4 regions of the Bowmanella denitrificans genome follow, and region 1 is predicted to be linked to each of the others. Evidence: predicted binding sites of a transcription regulator. Region 1 holds the regulator's gene; each other region holds the start of a gene.

Region 1 (3,296 bases):
TGCAGCAATCAATAAGGATTTTAACGAACCTATTAAGGTGGCCTCCAAATACCAGTCCGGTGACGGTATCAATAAAGTGTCCATTTTTCGCGAAAATGTGAAAATCACCCAAGGCACCCTGAGTATTGATGCCGATGAAGTGGAAGTGAATGCCGAACAAGGTAAAGGACGGGAAATTTTTATTGCCAAAGGCGAACCGGCCGAGTACCAACAAACCATGGCCGACGGCAGTCGTATTCGGGCGTTGGCCAATCATATCGAATATCAGGTGGATAAACGAACTCTGACCTTAAAGGGAAATGCTGAGCTACATCAAAACAGCAGCAGTGTTAGCGGTGATAACATTGAGTTCAATATGGAGAAGGAACAGTTAGTCGCACAAGGCTCGGACGACGGTGATGGCCGGGTAGAAACAATTTTCCAGCCAGAGCCCAAGAAGAAACCGGTCCAGGAGAAGTAAATTCATGCCAACACTTAAGGCCTCGCATCTGGCGAAAAGCTACAAAAATCGCCAGGTGGTGCGTGACGTGAGCCTGCAAGTCAGTACCGGACAGATTGTGGGTTTGCTCGGCCCCAATGGCGCAGGAAAAACCACTTCCTTCTATATGATTGTTGGCCTGGTTCCCATGGACAAAGGCCAGATATTTATTGATGACCAGGAACTCAGCCACCAACCAATGCATGTGCGGGCCAGACTGGGCATTGGCTATCTGCCCCAGGAGTCATCCATCTTCCGGAAACTAAGCGTTTATCAAAATCTGATGGCGATTCTGGAAACCCGCAAGGATCTCAACCAGGAGCAACGGGAGCAGGAGGCGGATGCATTGTTGGATGAATTTAACATCAACCATATCCGTCATAGCACCGGCATGAGTCTGTCCGGAGGAGAAAGACGCCGGGTGGAAATCGCCCGGGCCTTGTCAGCCAACCCCAGATTTATATTGCTGGATGAGCCCTTTGCCGGTGTCGATCCCATTTCGGTCAGCGATATAAAAAAGATTATCCATCATCTGAAAGACAGAGGCATCGGCGTTCTGATTACCGACCATAATGTCCGTGAAACCCTGGATGTATGTGAAAAAGCTTATATTGTCAGTCATGGTGAATTAATTGCGGAAGGCTCAGCCGAACAGGTACTTAACGACAAGCAGGTCAGAGATGTATACCTGGGTGAGCAATTCAAGCTATAGTTAAGCCAAACAGGCATTGAACTTGCCATGAACGACCATATCAATACCCTGAAGGCCATTGGAAGATAATAAGAAGTAGATGAAGCCCGCATTACAGCTAAAATTCAGCCAGCAGCTCACCATGACGCCGCAACTGCAACAGGCCATTCGTCTGTTGCAACTGTCGACCCTGGATCTGCAACAGGAAATCCAGGAAGCCCTGGAATCCAACCCTTTGTTGGAAGCGGATGACGGCCAGGATTTTTCCACCGGCGACGATCAGGACCTCAACAATGTCAGCAACGACAGTGCTTCTGCCAATAGCGAAGACAACGACCGCATGGAAACCGGCGAAGCGCTGGAAAAACAGGAATTACCAGACGACTTACCGGTAGATACTACCTGGGATGAGTATTACAGCGCTTCTTCAGGCCCCTCCTCCTCAGCCGCCAGCTCAGATGAGGACAATATTTACCAGGGTGAAACATCCGACAGCATTCAGGATCACTTGCTGTGGCAAATGCGTCTGACCCCTTTCAGTGAAACTGACACCGCTATTGCTATCGCTATTATCGATAGCATTGATGAGTCAGGTTATCTTACGGTCAGCACCGAAGACATTCTGCAGAGTCTGGATATCGAAGACGAAGAAGTGGAACTGGATGAGGTGGAATGCGTGTTAAAACGTATCCAGATGTTTGATCCTGTGGGGGTAGGCTCGCGTTCAGTGCAAGAATGCCTATTGGTGCAACTTCGTCAGTTTGGCGCTGAAACCCCCTGGCTGGAAGAAGCCAAGGCGTTGATTCTGGAGCATAGCGAACTGCTGGCCAGCAAAGACTACCGTACCCTGATGCGCAAGGCACGTTTGAAAGAAGACGAACTGCGTGAAGCACTGCGGTTACTGCAAACCCTGAATCCCAGGCCAGGCAGCGCCATCGTCACCAGTGAACCAGAGTACGTTATTCCAGACGTGTCAGTGACTAAGAAAAATGGCCGCTGGGTGGTAGAACTAAACCCTGATAGCCTGCCCAAGTTGAGTATCAATCAGCAGTATGCGGCCATGAGCCGCAATGCCAGAAATTCCAGCGACAGCCAGTTTATCCGCTCTCATATGCAGGAAGCCAAATGGTTTATCAAGAGTCTGGAAAGCCGGAATGAAACGCTACTTAAAGTGGCTAATTGCATAGTACAGCAGCAACAGGGATTTTTTGAATATGGCCCTGAGGCCATGAAACCAATGGTGCTGAATGATGTCGCAGAAATGGTGGATATGCATGAATCCACTATTTCCCGGGTTACGACCCAGAAGTATATGCATACACCACGTGGCATTTTTGAGCTGAAATACTTCTTCTCCAGCCATGTGGCAACGGAAAGTGGTGGCGAGTGCTCGTCTACTGCTATCCGCGCTCTGATTAAAAAACTGGTGGCGGCAGAAAAACCCGCCAAACCGCTGAGTGACAGCAAGATTGCGCAGTTGTTGGCCGAGCAAGGCATTATGGTTGCCCGGCGGACAATCGCCAAATACCGGGAATCCTTATCGATTCCCCCATCCAACCAACGCAAGAGTCTGCTTTAAGACTTACCAACAAAAGGAAGAGGCATTATGCAAATCAACCTTACTGGTCATCACGTTGAAATCACCGATTCTCTTCGCGCCTATGTTGACAGCAAATTTACCAAGTTGGAGCGACATTTCGATCATATTAACAATGTCCATGTTATCCTGAATGTGGAGAAACTTAATCAGAAGGCGGAAGCCACTCTGCACCTCAATGGTGCCGAGGTTTTTGCCACCTCCGAGCATACCGATATGTATGCCGCCATTGACAGCCTTATAGATAAGCTTGATCGCCAGGTGCTCAAGCATAAGGAAAAAATAAAACGCCATTAGGCTCAAACAAAGCCATAAACAGGCCCCGCCTGTTTATGGCCACAACACAAAACTCAGCATGGAAATCAAAGACATCCTCTCCCTTGATTGCACTTCCTGTGCCATTCAGGGGACCAGTAAAAAACGCATTCTGGAATCTATCAGTGATATCGCGGCCAGGCATCTGCCAGAAATTGGTCAGGATGCGATCCTCACCAGTCTGCTGAACCGTGAAAAAATGGGTAGTACCGGCA
Region 2 (3,296 bases), on a different contig from region 1:
AGAGCGTTTATGTCAGCCTCTGTTCAACTGGTCTGCCCGTCCTGTGAAGCGATTAATCGCATACCGGCAGACCGGTTAAGCCATGCACCTGTGTGTGGAAAATGTCGTGCTGCCTTGATTGTGGCATCGCCAATCCAGGCTAATGATCACAGTTTGCAGCGTCATATCAGCCGTAGCGATTTACCTGTGCTGGTGGATTTCTGGGCACCCTGGTGTGGGCCTTGTGTGGGTTTCGCCCCAATATTCAGTGACCTTGCCAACCAAATGCAGCAGCAGGTCCGGTTTATCAAACTGGACACCCAGGAAAACCCCCAAAGTGGCGGGCAGTTTGGTATACGTTCTATTCCAACCCTGATACTTTTTCACCATGGTAAGGAAATCACGCGACTATCTGGTGCCTTACCTAAACAACAGTTCCACCAGTGGCTGCAGCAACAACTGCAGTCGCTGACTTAAACCACACAATCTGGAGTCTTTATGTCTCTGTCTATGTTCAATGCATCCATTCCTCTGCTTATGCAGGGGCTAAATAACTTATTGGTGATCCTTGGTAAAGCTGAGACGTTTGCCGAACAGAAGAAGGTTGCCTCTGACGTGATGGCCGCCAGTCGGCTGGCTATAGATATGGTGCCTTTAACCAGGCAGGTACAAATTGCCTGTGATACGGCCAAAGGCTGCGGCGCCAGGTTATCAGGTCAGGACAACCCCAGTTTTGCTGACGATGAAACCAACCTGCAGGAATTGCAGGCCAGAGTGCGCAAAACCCTGGCGTTTCTTGAACAACTTCATGCCGAGCAATTTGAAGGTAGTGACGACAAGGCCATTGTGCTGAATTTCCCCAGCATCACCCTGAATTTCAACGGCCAGGATTATCTGACCCAATTTGTGCTACCCAACTTTTATTTTCATCTGACCACGGCGTACGGCATCCTGCGCCATATTGGTGTGGATTTGGGTAAACGTGATTACCTGGGTAAGGTTGGCGGGGTCTGAGCTTCAACAAAAAAGGCGCCTGTTGCCAGGCGCCAAAGGGTTGAGGAATCGGAGAATGAAGCTAACTAGTGATTAATGAGTCGCAGCGGTTTGCATATCGTCTACGCTCAGGCGCAGACTTACCCGGCGGTCAAAGGCATCGCCATCCAGGCTGGGAGTGCTGTCCAGTGGATTGGCTTCTCCCAGGGCCTGACTGCTGATTCGGGATGCCGGTACGCCTTGGCGGACCAGTAATTGCTTCACCGACTCTACCCGCTCAGCTGAGAGTTGTTTGTTGCGCTGTTCGTCACCTCGGCGGTCAGCAAAACCAGCCAGCTCAACTTTCATCGATTTATTGCGTTTCACCGCATCGGCGAGTTCAGTCAGCTGTTGGCTGTAGATGGATTCCAGCGTGCTGGAGCCCGTGCGGAATTGTACATGCATGGTTAGATTGCTATCTTTACCGGCTTGCTCCTGTTCGCCAAGCGAGGCAAGTTGCATGCGACTTTTCTCCTCGCTGCTTTGCAGGCGGGTCAGAAGCTGCTGATTGGATGCCAGCAGTTGATTGATTTCTGCTTCATTTTGCGCCAGGGCCGTTTCCATTGACTTCATTTCCTTGTCAGCTGCCACCGAGTGGCCGACAAAGATACCTGAGACTCCACCTATGATGGCGCCCAGTGGACCACCAGCAATAGCGCCCACCAGCAGGCCGGAACCGAAACCGATGTTTTCCGCTTTCTTTATCTCCTGGTTGGCCAGGGCTGGGGTGGATAGAACCATCATCATGCTTGAAACCAATACTAACTTTTTCATCAATGCTCTCCTTACAAGGGAATATGTGTGTTGCGACAATTTGATTAAAACGCTGTTGGCTGGCACAAAAGAGGAGCAATAAAGGCAATACGCCGATGAATTGTGGCAAAAACATGGCATTTGCCCGGGGCGGCTAGTTTATGGTGTGGTTTAAGGTATAGTCCGCCTCATGCAAGAGGATTGTTGTTATGAGTAGAAGAATTGCCATTGTTGAAGATGAAGCCGCCATTCGTGAGAATTATGCAGCGGTCCTCAGACGTCAGGGCTATCAGGTTGCGACCTATGCCAATCGCCGCGAGGCGATGAGTGGTTTTGAACAACGTCTGCCTGACTTAGCCATCATAGATATAGGGTTACAGGATGAAATCGACGGCGGCTTTCTGCTCTGTCAGTCACTGCGTGGCATGTCGCCAACTTTGCCGATCATCTTCCTGACTGCCAGGGATTCGGATTTGGATACCGTGTCGGGATTACGCATGGGGGCGGACGACTATCTGACCAAAGATATCAGCATGCCACATATGACAGCCCGCATTTCAGCACTGTTTCGACGTATGGAAGCGTTCAGTCAACCCGACGACAAGCAGCAGCAGGTTCAGTGTGGCAGTCTGAGTCTGGATCTGAACCGTATGCAGGCGCGTTGGAAAGAGCTGGCGGTGGATTTAACCGTGACTGAATTTTGGATGGTGCATGCCCTGGCACGTTTTGCCGGCCATGTGAAAAGTCGCCAGCACCTGATGCAGGACGCCCGCGTGGTGGTGGACGACAGCACTATTACCTCCCATATCAAACGCATCCGCAAAAAGTTTGTACAACTGGACGATGCCTTTGACTGTATTGATACCGTTTATGGTATGGGTTACCGCTGGACGAGTGACAGGGACTGATGTTTGGCACTACGTAAGTTTCATCTTTTCGGCCTGCGCTTCAAGCTGCTACTGTTGTCAGGCTTTTTGTTCAGTATTCCCTGGCTTGGCTATGAATATGTGTGGGAAATGGAAAAGTATCTGCGTGCCGGCCAGGAAAGAACGTTGCTGGGTACTGTACGAGCGGTGGCAACGGCGCTGCATGAAAGGCCAAAGCTGTTTGATGCCCAGGCCAGTTACCTAAGTGTTGAGAAAGGCCGGGATCTCTATGCTTACCCAATTGTCGACCCTATCCGGTTGGATGGTGATTTGTCAGACTGGCGTCAGCAGCAGCATGCTTTGCACTATGGGCAGGATCACCTGATTAGCCAGCGCGATGGCAACAATCCGGTCAGCCTGAGCTTTAATCATCTTATTGGTAAGTATCGTCAGCACCTGTATGCCTATTTTGAAGTGTCAGACGATCATGTGGTGTATCGGCCCGCCAATAGTCTGAGCGTGGACAACAATGATTATTTACAAATCGCCTTTACCACGCCTGCGGGGGATTTTCGCCGTTATCTGATCGCCACAGCCAAACCCGGCTGGCTGACCCCATATGAAATGAATGTTCAGGACAGTTTGAGCAACCAGCCATTGAGGCCG
Region 3 (3,296 bases), on a different contig from region 1:
CTGTTAGCGCCGACAGTAAAATACGCGCCCCGGCATTGCCAACCTGAGCGGCCAGTTCCCGCTCCACTTTTTGAATCAGCAAGCCACTGGCATAAGCTTGTTTGTCTGCATCAGCCAGGCTTTTCTGCAGTGTTGTTTGCTGCGTGTTGGGCAGGATCCGCTGTGTCACAGCCAGTAAGGTGCCAATGCGAATGGTGGGCACTGAAGGCTGCGATGCCTCAAGCATGCTGCTCGTTTGTTTAAACCTGCCACGCAGCCAATTTACCAGCATAAAGGCGATGAGATTGATGCTGAGACTAGCTACCACCCCCTGACTCATCATGTGATCGCTGGGCACGGCCTCAAAGTAATAGCTGGCTTTAATACTTGGCCATAACAGCCATACGACCCAGCCCCAGCATCCGGTTACGATGCCACAAAGCGCCGCCAGACGACTGCTGTTCTGCCAATAAAGTGCAAACAGCATGGCTGGGGCAAGTTGAGCCAGCAGCGCCATGGCGATAATGCCGCTGTTGACCAGTGGGGCGGCCTGACTTAAATATTGGGAATACAGGTAAGATAAGCCTATTACCAATACTACGGTAAAACGGCGAATATTCAGCAGCACAGAGGGGCGCAGTACCTGGTGCTGATCGGCGCGAAAGTGTAGTTTCAGCCACAGCGGGGTAATCAGGTTATTGGCGATCATGACCCCCATGGCCAGAGTTGCCACAATGATCATACTTGATGCGGCAGACAGCCCACCAATAAATGCCACCAGCGCTGACCAACTGCTATTGGCCAGCATGGGCAAGGCTAGTACATAGGTATCGGCATTGGTTTCGGGCAGCAATAACTTACCCGCTAATGCAATGGGCAACACAAACAGATTAATGCTCAGCAGATACAAGGGGAACAGCCATCTGGCGCGTTGCAGTTCTAATTCACCATTGTTTTCGATGAAGTTCACATGAAATTGCCGTGGCAGGCAGAACATGGATAAAAAGCCCAGCAGCATATGGCACAGGTATACCAGAGGGGCCGACTGGGTACTGGACAAGATCTGCCGGGTGTCCGGGTTAACTTGTACTTGTCCGAGCAGATCCAGTATGCCATCAAACATCTGATAGCAAACAAACAGGCCTACCAACACCAAAGCCAGCACTTTTACCAAGGATTCGAACGCAATAGCCAGCATCAATCCTGGGTGTTTCTCCGTCAGGCTCAGGCTGCGGGTACCAAACAAAATGGCAAAGATAGCCATCAGCAGTGCTACATAAAAACTGATGCCACCAGGCCATTGGGTTTGATCATTGGCCAGCAGGCTGACACTGGTGGTCACGGCGTCCAGCTGCAATGCCGTGTAGGGCATCACACCGATAAGACAAATCAGGCTGACAAAGGCCGCAATAAAATGGGAATGTTTATACTGGCTGCCCATAAAATCGGCCAGCGAACTAATATTGTGCTGCTGACATAATCGGATAATACGCACCAGCAACGGGTAGCCCAGGGCGAAAGCCAGCACACTACCCACATAAGTTGGGGTAAAGGCCCAGCCATAAGTGGCCGACTGGGCGGTAGTGCCGAAAAAGGCCCAGGATGTGCAATGCACCCCCAATGCCAGACTGTAGATAACGGGTCGTTGTCTTTGGCCCGCAGAACTGTGGTAACGGTCGCCCCAGAATCCTACCGCAAACAGCAGGGCCAGGTAGATTACCGCTAGCAAGGTCAGAAGCCAGATACTAAACATAAGGCAACAACATGAAAAATAAGGGCTTTGTTACTATACGTCGGAGTATTGGGGATTACCACAGCACCAAGGTACAACTAAACTGCCAGGTTTAAGTAACGGGTTGGCGTGATATTTGCGTTGTTGAGCTGAGATAGCGAATAAAACGTTGGTCATATCCTAAATGAAACCTCTAGTCACAATGTGTTGCCTTGTCCTAAGCCTCTTTATGCTGGCGGGCTGTGCTAACAAAGCGGCACTCAGCACGCAGAGTTACGCAGACCAGCAAGATAATCTGCATCTGCACGTGGAACGCATGATTCGACAAATGTTTGACACTGCCGGGCGCATACATCCAGGCTCGCCACTGGCCATCGGCACGATTCTGCCCGCCCAGTTGGAAGGTGGCAAAAGTTTGCCGGAGCACCGCGCTCTGAGCCTGCAGATTCAAGAGAGTCTGGTTACTTTTGCAACGCAGGCCGGACTGAGTGTGATCGAGTTTAAAACCTTGCCAGCGGTGCATATCGAAAGCGGGCGGGACCTGATGTTGTCCCGTGACGTAGAAGCGCTCAGCGAGCAAGTAGACCTGCAGTATTTTTTAACCGGTACTTACTCGCAGCAGCAACATAGCCTGATGGTTAACCTGCGCCTGATTGAATTGCCAGCCAAACGGGTAGTGGCCGCCGCCACGGATTACCTGCCCAATGATGTGGCCTGGCCGCAGGGCAAGGTCGTCAATCGAAATAATTTGATCTACCGCGGCCAGTACTAGGGGGCATGATGAAAACATTGATTCCAGTTGTGGCGTTGAGCTTATTTCTGAGTGGATGCACGACATTGGCTGACAACGAGCAGGAGCAAGCGCTGTCAAAGGCACACCAGGCCAGTCTGGGGTTTGGGCAGCAATATCGGCCGCAATTTCAGCAGCAACCGGGGCAAAATACCGAGAAGCGGGATCCGCAGTTGCACAACATCAATCACTACGTGCGCGGCATCATGCAGGATTTAGTCAACAACCTGCAGTTTGTCAGTGTCAGGACGCCAGTGGCGGTAAGCAGTTTTGTTTTCCTGGATGGCCCTTTTGACCAGGCTGATCTGTTGGGCAATCAGATTGCAGAAAGTTTTATGCATGAGATCCATCAGTTTGGTATTCCGCTTATTGATATTAAGACCAGTGATTTTATCCGGGTCACTGAGCAGGGCGATTTTGTCCTGAGTCGCGATTATCTGGAAGTCTCACCTAAGCAGCCGGTTCAATATGTGATCACCGGCACCTTGGCAAGGCATCAGGGCGGGTATCTGATTAATGCCAGGGTGGTGGGTATGAAATCCAAGATGGTGGTGGGATCAGCGCAGGGCTTCTTGCCGGCTGATGTGGCCAATGCGTTGTTAAACAGTGCCAAGCCCGCTGAAGGCGTTAAGTTACTTAAGGGGTGAGCCCCTTTTTCTGACCAGGAGTGTCAAGCATGCAAATTCAATCTGGCCTGAGCCTGATGGATTATCTTAATGATCCGGCCAAATCTCAGGAAGCGTTGGACAGAGCTGTGCAGTCTCAGAAGCAGAACCTCGCCAAGGATCTGCTAGA
Region 4 (3,296 bases), on a different contig from region 1:
CCTTAATCCATACTGCATCCAGGCCAAAGGCCGGATCTTTGGTGGGCTTGCCGTCGAGTTTGCCAAACACCTGACCGGGATTAATGGCCAGTTCCTGATCATGGCTGATATCAGCCTCACCAATAGTGACGCCCAGCATAGCGATGGTGTAGGTATTGGGATTTAAGTCCAGGTTGTCACGTATATGCACGGGCGGGATCAAAAAACCCAACTCCTGGGAAAGCTTTTTACGCACCCCTTTTATGCGGGTCAGCAATTCACCCCCCTGACTTTTGTCCACCAGGGGAATTAGCCGGTACCCTACTTCCAGACCAATAGTGTCAACATGCTGCACATCATCCCAGCCCAGCTCTTTGACTTCTGCGGGTGCGCGGGTCTGTTCAGGTACCAGCTCGCCAGCCGCCTGCTGCTGTTCGGCTTGTTGTTCCCGCCACCAGTCAAAATAGGCATAGCCGCCAACCAACAGTGCAAAGCCTAAAAACGCCAGATGTGGCATCCCTGGCACAATCCCCATCACAAACAAAATACCGGTGGTGATATAAAGCGCGCGGCGATTACCCAATTGGTTCTTCAACTCGCTACCCATATCCTGGGTATCGTTTTCACGGGTAACTATAATGGCCGTGGCAACAGATAACAGCAGTGACGGGATCTGCGCCACCAGGCCGTCACCTATGGTCAGAATAGTATAAATCTCAATGGCATCACCAAAACTGAGATCATGCTGAATCATGCCGATAAACAAACCGCCGACGATATTGATCAACATAATAAACAGACCGGCGACCGCGTCACCTTTTACGAACTTTGACGCACCATCCATTGAGCCGTAAAAGTCCGCTTCTGTGGTAATTTCCTGACGGCGACGACGGGCTTCATCGGAATCGATATAGCCCGCATTTAAATCCGCATCAATGGCCATTTGCTTACCCGGCATAGCGTCCAGGGTAAAGCGTGCACTTACCTCAGAAATACGTCCGGCACCCGCGGTAACCACTTTAAAGTTGATAATTAACAAGATGGCGAAGACAACAATACCCACGGCAAAGTTACCGCCAATCACCACTTCACCGAAGGCCTGAATCACCTTACCCGCGGCATCGCCGCCTTCATGCCCCTCCAGCAATACCACACGGGTGGAAGCGACGTTCAATGCCAGACGTAATACTGTGGCAATCAGCAACACCAGCGGAAAGGCGCCAAAATCAATGGGGCGTTTGGTAAATACCGCAACCAGGATGACCACCAGCGACAAAGCAATGTTGAAACTAAACAGTACATCCAGCAGAAATGCCGGCATGGGTAATATCACCATGCCCATAATGGCCAGCAGGATTATTGGTGCCCCCAACCCGGAGGTGAACTGCTTTACAGAGTTTTTGTCGAATCGGTTCAGGTAGGAGCTTAGTTCCATAATCTAACAACGGGAATTTGACGGCTGCACTGGTACTGCAATTAGTGCGCCAATTGGCTGAATTAAGTGGGCTGTTGGCTGTTGGCTGTTGGCTGTTGGCTGTTGGCTGTTGGCTGTTGGCTGTTGGCTGTTGGCTGTTGGCTGTTGGCTGTTGGCTGTTGGCTGTTGGCTGTTGGCTGTTGGCTGTTGGCTGTTGGCTGTTCAGTCTGACTCGCCCTCGCGCTCTGTCAACGGATTTCTGCTAACTGACTACTGATTACTGACCACTTGGAACTGACGACTTTAATTCTGTCGGACTCAAGTCCGACCCACGGTGCTTAGACTAAGTTTTGCTATCGGAATCAATTCTGACTCGTTGTGTTTATCTGAGCTTTGCTGTCGAAATCAATTTCGACCCACTGTGGGTTGGGCTTAAGCCCAACAACAATAACTTCAAATCCCGGGTTACTTTACAGTTGGCAGTTCAGGTTCGCTCCGGCTCTGCCAACTGAAGACTGATTACTGACCACTTACAAACCTGACAACCAATAACTGGACAACCAGAAATTTCGACATTGTTAGGATAAGCCTTTCGAGATACTCCACCAGGAAAGGGATAAAATCGCGCTTATGCCATTTAAAGCAAGCCAATAGCGAATTAATTTACCCTTACTGGTTGACGTCAATAGCCGAAAAAGATACTAATATGCCTGTTCCAAATACAGGCAACAGCGAATGCAAAAATTTCTCTCTCTACTCCTCCTTATGGCAGCAAGATTGCACGGGTAGGTTGTAGCCGAGAAACAGGCAGAAATTCAGAAAAACCCGTGCACAGCACGGGTTTTTCACTTTTATACCAAGTAAAAACCAAGTGTGAAGGTGCCGGGGTCAACCAAGAAGGGGAAAGACCATGACAAACAGAGTCAAGATATTCGATACCACCTTGCGGGACGGCGAACAGGCCTTACCTGCCAGTCTGAGTGTGAAGGAAAAACTGCAGATTGCCCTGGCCCTTGAGCGACTGGGGGTGGATATTATCGAAGCTGGCTTCCCGGTCTCTTCCCCGGGTGACTTTAAATCTGTACAAACCATTGCCAGGGAAGTGAAAAATGCCACCGTCTGCGGTTTGTCCCGGGCGGTGATGAATGACATCGACGCCTGCGGCGAAGCCTTAAAGGTTGCTGAACAATTTCGTATCCACACCTTTATCGCCACCTCAGATATTCATGTGGGTGCCAAATTGCGTAAGTCTCAGGATGAGGTGCTGGACATGGCGGTGGCCGCTATCAAACATGCCAGACGCTACACCGACGATGTGGAATTTTCCTGCGAGGATGCCGGACGCACCAACATCGATTATCTGTGCCGGATGGTGGAAAACGCCATCAGGGCCGGTGCCACCACGGTGAATATTCCCGATACGGTCGGTTATACCATCCCCAGCGAATTTGGCGCCATTATCCAGACCTTGTTTAACCGGGTGCCGAATATCGACCAGGCCACGATTTCCGTGCATTGCCATAACGATTTGGGCCTGGCAGTGGCTAACTCTGTTGCCGCCGTGCAGCACGGCGCACGTCAGATTGAATGTACCATCAATGGTATTGGCGAGCGGGCCGGCAACTGCTCGCTGGAAGAAGTGGCCATGATCCTGAAAACCCGCGAAGCCATGCTGGGCTTGCAAACCGGCATTAACAGCCAGGAGATTTTCCGTACCTCCAAGCTGGTCAGTCAGATATGTAATATGCCGGTACAAAGCAATAAAGCCATTGTCGGCGCCAATGCCTTCAGCCATTCTTCCGGCATTCATCAGGATGGCATATTAAAAGCGCAAAATACCTATGAAATCATGACACCGGAAAGTGTCGGCATTAACAAAAACCATCTGAATCTGACCAGCCGC

The links. The regulator sigma-54, encoded in region 1, starts transcription at its own class of promoters, with help from an activator protein. The targets are predictions, from matches to a motif close to GTTGGCACGNNNNTNGNNT.
Region 2: the regulator sigma-54 is predicted to act here: its motif matches at 1,887-1,905, upstream of pdsR (proteobacterial dedicated sortase system response regulator).
Region 3: the regulator sigma-54 is predicted to act here: its motif matches at 1,835-1,853, upstream of ABD028_RS12775 (FlgO family outer membrane protein).
Region 4: the regulator sigma-54 is predicted to act here: its motif matches at 1,450-1,468, upstream of flhA (flagellar biosynthesis protein FlhA).

What each region holds. Positions count from the first base shown of each region.
Region 1 covers NZ_BAAAEI010000008.1:78,736-82,031, forward strand. Annotated here, with positions in the region: gene lptA (lipopolysaccharide transport periplasmic protein LptA) at 1-460, shown strand, start outside; gene lptB (LPS export ABC transporter ATP-binding protein) at 465-1,190, shown strand; gene ABD028_RS09380 (RNA polymerase factor sigma-54) at 1,270-2,748, shown strand; gene hpf (ribosome hibernation promoting factor) at 2,776-3,063, shown strand; gene ptsN (PTS IIA-like nitrogen regulatory protein PtsN) at 3,122-3,296, shown strand, end outside.
Region 2 covers NZ_BAAAEI010000031.1:138,090-141,385, forward strand. Annotated here, with positions in the region: gene trxC (thioredoxin TrxC) at 10-456, shown strand; gene ABD028_RS21875 (DUF1993 domain-containing protein) at 478-993, shown strand; gene pdsO (sortase-associated OmpA-like protein PdsO) at 1,066-1,785, opposite strand; gene pdsR (proteobacterial dedicated sortase system response regulator) at 1,974-2,672, shown strand; gene pdsS (proteobacterial dedicated sortase system histidine kinase) at 2,676-3,296, shown strand, end outside.
Region 3 covers NZ_BAAAEI010000014.1:48,579-51,874, forward strand. Annotated here, with positions in the region: gene ABD028_RS12770 (PAS domain-containing hybrid sensor histidine kinase/response regulator) at 1-1,732, opposite strand, end outside; gene ABD028_RS12775 (FlgO family outer membrane protein) at 1,941-2,483, shown strand; gene ABD028_RS12780 (FlgO family outer membrane protein) at 2,492-3,148, shown strand; gene ABD028_RS12785 (hypothetical protein) at 3,178-3,296, shown strand, end outside.
Region 4 covers NZ_BAAAEI010000023.1:379,828-383,123, reverse strand. Annotated here, with positions in the region: gene flhA (flagellar biosynthesis protein FlhA) at 1-1,414, opposite strand, end outside; gene leuA (2-isopropylmalate synthase) at 2,304-3,296, shown strand, end outside.